Regions from separate parts of the Pantoea sp. PA1 genome, predicted to be linked through region 2. Evidence: predicted binding sites of a transcription regulator. Region 2 holds the regulator's gene; the other holds the start of a gene.
What was found. The regulator PurR, encoded in region 2, represses purine synthesis genes. The targets are predictions, from matches to a motif close to CANGCAAACGTTTGCNTG.

Region 1 (3,125 bases), on a different contig from region 2:
GTATTCCGCTGGCGACGGTCAGCGACAGTCTCGATCACATCCCGGCTGACAAACGGATGTCGACACCGGAATGGGATGCGCTGACCCGGCACTGGCGCGAAGAGCTGGATAAGCGCATCGAAACCCTGACCCGCCTGCGCAACGATCTGGATGGATGTATCGGCTGCGGCTGCCTGTCGATGCGCGACTGCCCGCTGCGTAATCCCGGCGACCGGCTGGGCGAGCAGGGGTCGGGTGCGGTGCTGCTGGACCCGGAACAGGATGATAAACATCCGGATGTGGAGTGACGTCTATACTGAGGAGAGGTCAAAACACAGGGAATCATGATGATCACCGTTCACCATCTTGAGCAATCGCGCTCGCAACGCGTATTGTGGCTGCTGGAAGAGCTGGAAGTGCCGTACCAGATTAAACGCTATCAACGCGAACCGACCATGCTGGCCCCGGAGGCGCTGAAAAAGGTGCATCCGCTGGGGAAATCGCCGGTGATTACCGACGGCAACCGGGTTGTGGCCGAGTCGGGAGCCATCCTGGAATACCTGGAAGAGAACTACGATCACACCTTCCGGCTGAAAATCAGTGATGAGGCGTCACGTCTGCAGTGCCGCTATTGGCTGCACTACGCCGAGGGATCGCTGATGCCGCTGCTGGTGATGAAGCTGATCTTCGGGCAGATGGGCAAAGCCCCGGTGCCGTGGCTGCTGCGTCCGGTCGGGGCGGCATTCGGGAAAGGGGTGCAGAAGGCGTATCTGGATAAACAGCTAAAGCCGCACATGAAGATGATTGAACAGCATCTGGCAGCTAACCCCTGGTTTGCCGGTGAGCGCTTCTCCATAGCCGATGTCCAGATGAGCTTTCCGCTGCTGGCACTGGCGCAGCGCGCCGGGCTGGATCAGATGCCCGCCACCCGGAAATGGTTAGAGACCGTACAGCAGCGCGCCGCCTGGCAGCGCGCGATCGCTCAGGGCGGCGAGCTTTCGCTGCCAGGCTGATCCTCTTTTTCGCCCGGCGAGCCGTCTCTCTTCACGGCTTTGCCGGTGCCCCGTCCGTCAGAAACCGCTTTAACTTCAATGCGTCAGCGCGTTGCACTGGCCCCGGCTGCACGCTTTTCCGCCCCGAACCGCGGATCTTTATGCTGAACAATCTCCCTCTGACAGTTGAAACTGTGCCGCCAAACGCCGGATAATCGCCTGCCTTTTTATCCGGCCGCCTTTAGCGACCCACCCTCTGCGGCAAGGTAAACGTTTGCCTGCCGGGTCCGCCCGGTCAGGGTTACCGTCTACCCGCTTATTCCAGGGACAGCGATGGCCGCAGAGCGATCCACACAACAAAAATTTTTGAGGCTCAATTATGTCAACTGAATCACGCCCGGCCAGTGGAAAACTGGACGCCTGGTTCTCGATCTCGGCGCGAGGCAGCAGCGTGCGTCAGGAAATTCTGGCCGGACTCACCACCTTTCTGGCGATGGTTTACTCCGTAATCGTCGTACCGGGGATGCTGGGCAAAGCCGGTTTCTCCCCGACGGCCGTCTTTGTCGCCACCTGTCTGGTCGCCAGCTTTGGTTCTATCCTGATGGGCTTATGGGCCAACCTGCCGATGGCGATTGGCTGCGCGATCTCGTTAACCGCCTTTACCGCATTCAGCCTGGTGCTGGGTCAGCACATCAGCGTGCCGGTCGCGCTGGGCGCGGTGTTCCTGATGGGCCTGCTCTTTACGCTGATCTCCGTCACCGGTATCCGTGCGTGGATCCTGCGCAATCTGCCGATGGGGGTGGCGCACGGCACCGGCGTCGGAATTGGTCTGTTTCTGCTGCTGATTGCGGCGGATGGCGTGGGCCTGGTCGTTAAAAATCCGGCTCCCGGCCTGCCGGTCGCCTTGGGCCACTTCACCACCTTTCCGGTGATGATGACGCTGCTGGGTCTGGCGGCGATTATCGGGCTGGAGAAGCGCCGGGTGCCGGGCGGCATCCTGCTGACGATTATCGCTATTTCACTGCTGGGACTGATCTTTGACCCGGCGGTGACGTATCACGGGCTGTTTGCGCTGCCTGACCTGCGCGATGCGCAGGGACAGTCGCTGCTGTTCAGCCTCGATATCATGGGTGCCCTGCAGCCGGTGGTGCTGCCGAGCGTGCTGGCACTGGTCATGACGGCGGTCTTTGATGCCACCGGCACCATTCGCGCCGTGGCGGGGCAAGCCAATCTGCTGGATAAGCAGGGCCAGATCATCAATGGCGGCCGTGCCCTGACCTCGGACTCTGTCAGCAGCCTGTTCGCCGGTCTGGTCGGCGCGTCGCCGGCGGCAGTCTATATCGAGTCGGCGGCGGGAACGGCGGCGGGCGGTAAAACGGGTCTGACCGCCATTGTGGTCGGCCTGCTGTTCCTGGCCATTCTGTTTATGTCGCCGCTGGCTTACCTGGTACCGGCATACGCCACGGCACCTGCCCTGATGTATGTGGGTCTGCTGATGCTGAGCAACGTGGCAAAAATCGACTTCGCTGATTTTGTTGATGCGATGTCGGGTCTGTTAACGGCGGTGATCATCGTGCTCACCTGCAACATCGTGACCGGCATCATGATTGGGTTTGCCAGCCTGGTGGTGGGCCGTCTCTTCGCGGGCGAATGGCGCAGGCTCAACGTCGGCACCGTCGTGATTGCCGTTGCGCTGGTGGCGTTTTATGCCGGAGGCTGGGCGATCTGACTGCTGAACCGGACGTGTAACAACGCGTCCGGAATTTTTCACTTTTTTCCTCCTCGTCGCACGCGTAGCTGACACCCTTCATCGCCGTTTGTTTTACACTTTATCGCTTAACCAATGACTGAAAGAAACGACGCCTAAGGAAAGCATGGAAATCTTTTTTACTATTCTCATCATGACGCTGGTCGTGTCGCTCTCCGGCGTCGCGGCCCGCATTCTCCCTTTTCAGATCCCGTTACCCCTTGTCCAGATCGCCGCAGGTGCGCTGCTGGCCTGGCCGACGTTTGGTCTGCATGTCGACTTTGACCCGGAACTGTTTCTGGTGCTGTTCATCCCGCCGCTGCTGTTCGCGGATGGCTGGAAGACGCCGATCAGTGAGTTCCTGCATCACGGTCGTGAAATTATCGGCTTAGCGCTGGCGCTGGTGC
Region 2 (3,125 bases):
GGCGATCTGGTCTTCTTCCGCATTAATGGCCGCGGAACCGCGGATCACGTCGGGGTTTACCTGGGTGACGGCAAGTTTATTCAGTCACCGCGTACCGGCAAAGATATTCAGATCAGTGCGTTAGGGGAAGATTACTGGCAGCGTCACTACATAGGTGCGCGTCGTGTAATGACGCCGAAAACCATTCGCTGAGCTGATGCAGTGTCAGAAAAAAGCCGAGAGAAGTCCCGGCTTTTTTATCAGTGCAGTACAGCGGTAAAACTAAAGGCCACAATCATCAGCAGGCAGCCGACAGTGGTCATTAACGCCAGTTTAAGATCGGTACTCATGGGTTGCTCTTTAACCACGTAATCATTGTGGTTATTCTATTTTCCCACAGCCGTGGGTAAAAATCTCGTTTTATCCGTTCAGCCTTGTTAGAATCCCGCCCTTGTTGCGCAACGCGCGCAGCCCTGATTCCGTTTGCGCACTTTTTCAGGCATTTATTCTCCGTCGGCCGCCGGTTTAATGCGCCATAACACGGCATTTTTGCGGAAAATACCCTGAGCAGACGCAAACGTTTAACACTACGCTTATCATACAGTTAGATAAGTCCTGGAGTCCGATTTTCATGGCAACAATTAAAGATGTGGCAAAACGCGCTGGCGTCTCCACGACCACGGTTTCGCACGTCATCAATAAAACCCGCTTCGTGGCTGAAGAGACGCGCGATGCGGTCTGGCAGGCGATCAAGGAACTGCACTACTCGCCGAGCGCCGTGGCGCGCAGCCTGAAGGTGAATCACACCCGGACGCTGGGGCTGCTGGCCACCTCCAGCGAAGCGCCCTATTTCGCTGAGATTATCGAAGCGGTCGAGAATCACTGTTTTGACAAAGGCTATACGCTGATTCTGGGGAATGCGCATAACGATCTGCAAAAACAGCGCGCCTACCTCAGCATGATGGCGCAGAAGCGCGTCGATGGCCTGCTGGTCATGTGCTCTGAATACCCGGACGACCTGCTGCAGATGCTGGAAGAGAACCGCAATATCCCGATGGTGGTGATGGACTGGGGCGAGTCGCGTGCCGACTTCACCGATACGGTGCTGGATAACGCCTTCCAGGGTGGCTATCTGGCGGGACGCTATCTGATTGAGCGCGGCCACCGCGACATCGGCGCCATCCCCGGTCAGATGGAGCGCAACACCGGGGGCGGACGTCATGCCGGTTTCCTTAAGGCGCTGGAAGAGGCGGGCATTCAGCCGCGCGCCGAGTGGATTGTGCAGGGTGACTTTGAGCCGGAGTCGGGCTATCAGGCGATGCAGCAGATCCTGTCGCAGAAGCAGCGCCCGACGGCGGTGTTCTGCGGTGGCGACATCATGGCTATGGGGGCGATTTGCGCCGCTGACGAGATGGGTCTGCGCGTTCCGCAGGACATTTCGGTGATCGGTTATGACAATGTGCGCAACGCGCGCTATTTTGCGCCTGCACTGACCACCGTCCATCAGCCCAAGGCTCAGCTGGGTGAGAAGGCGCTGGATATGCTGCTTGATCGCATCACCAGCAAGCGCGAAGTGTCACAAACGATTGAAGTCCATCCCACGCTGATTGAACGCCGTTCAGTTGCGGATGGTCCGTTCCGCGACTATCGCCGTTAATCCTCGCTTAACCACTCCTGATTAAGCGTTTGCGCATCACCCAGATAGCTGAGTAACCAGCCTGTTGCCGGTGATGCGCGATCCTCTGCCCAGCTGACACAGCAGGGGCTGTCCGGAAACGCCTGCGGCAGCGTCAGTTCCACCAGCGCGCCGCTGTCGAGCAGTGGCCGGGCCAGATGGCCCGGCACCATCGCCACGCACAATCCCGCCTGCACACACTCCAGCCCGGTTTGCCATTCCGGCACCACCAGCCTGCGCTGATTGTCCAGCGTCCACGTCATGCGCCGCGGCAGCGCCCGTGACGTATCCTCCAGCACCAGCGACGGCCAGTGACGCAGCGTGTCATCATCAATCCGGGTCGCCTGCGTCAGAGGATGGTCGGGTGCCACCACGCAGCGCCAGTTGAGCTTCCCCATATCCCGGAACGCAAACCGTCCGCCAACCGGTATCGCCTGGGTCGCGCCAATCGCGACATCGACCCGGCCATCGGCCAGGGCATCCCAGACCCCGTTGAAGACCTCATAACTGATGTGCAGCTCCATGTCCGGAAAGTGGCGATAAAAATCGTTAACCAGCTGCCGGGTACGCTGCGGTTTGGCGATGCGATCAACGGCAATGCTTAGCTGTCCGCGCCAGCCGTTAGCCAGCTGCTGACACTGCTGCCGGGTTGCGAGCATTTTTTTGATGACGCTGCGCCCTTCCCTGACAAAATGCTCCCCCGCCGGGGTCAGTACCACTTCACGGTGCTGACGCTCAAACAGCGGCACCGCCAGCCAGGTTTCCAGCTGGCGAACCGTATAGCTGATGGCAGACGGCACCCGATGTAACTCCTGCGCGGCGGCGCTGAAACTGCCCCCGCGTGCAACCGCGTCAACCACTTCCAGTGCATACTCTGACCACATAATCTGCCTTCAAAAATTTTAACAGCAACCGGCAAATATTACCGTTTCACAGCCGCAAACGCACCTTTTACACTCTGCCGCGTTTACCCTGCAAAATGAGAATCTGATGTTGTCGAATATAGGATTTATGCCCTACCTCGCTCTGCTCAGCATGCTGGGCTTTTTAGCCACCGATATGTACCTGCCCGCCTTTGGCGCGATGCAGGAGACGTTCCGCACCTCGCCCGGCCTGATCAGCGCCAGCATGAGTCTGTTTCTGGCCGGCTTCGCCTGTGGTCAGCTCTTCTGGGGCCCGCTCTCCGATCGCATCGGCCGTAAACCCGTGCTGCTGGCCGGGCTGGCACTGTTCGCCGCTGGCTGTGCGGGTATGCTGTGGGTGAATGATATCTTTCTGATGCTGGCGCTGCGCTTCATTCAGGCGATAGGCGTCTGTGCTGCCGCCGTAAGCTGGCAGGCGCTGGTCATCGACCGCTATCCGGCGGCGCGCGCCAGCAAAGTGTTCGCCACGATCATGCCGCTGGTGGCCCTCTCACCGGCGCTGGCACCGCTGCTTGGGGCATGGCTGATCGGCCATTTCCACTGGCGTT

Region 1: a site for PurR is predicted at 1,235-1,252, ahead of AC1V0D_RS11090 (NCS2 family permease). Genes of this name have one in related genera too.

Annotation. Positions count from the first base shown of each region.
Region 1 covers NZ_JBXGEE010000002.1:59,158-62,282, forward strand. Annotated here, with positions in the region: gene soxR (redox-sensitive transcriptional activator SoxR) at 1-287, shown strand, start outside; gene AC1V0D_RS11085 (glutathione S-transferase family protein) at 327-992, shown strand; gene AC1V0D_RS11090 (NCS2 family permease) at 1,351-2,700, shown strand; gene AC1V0D_RS11095 (Na+/H+ antiporter) at 2,846-3,125, shown strand, end outside.
Region 2 covers NZ_JBXGEE010000001.1:975,603-978,727, reverse strand. Annotated here, with positions in the region: gene AC1V0D_RS04830 (C40 family peptidase) at 1-192, shown strand, start outside; gene cydH (cytochrome bd-I oxidase subunit CydH) at 240-329, opposite strand; gene purR (HTH-type transcriptional repressor PurR) at 611-1,636, shown strand; gene punR (DNA-binding transcriptional activator PunR) at 1,633-2,538, opposite strand; gene punC (purine nucleoside transporter PunC) at 2,645-3,125, shown strand, end outside.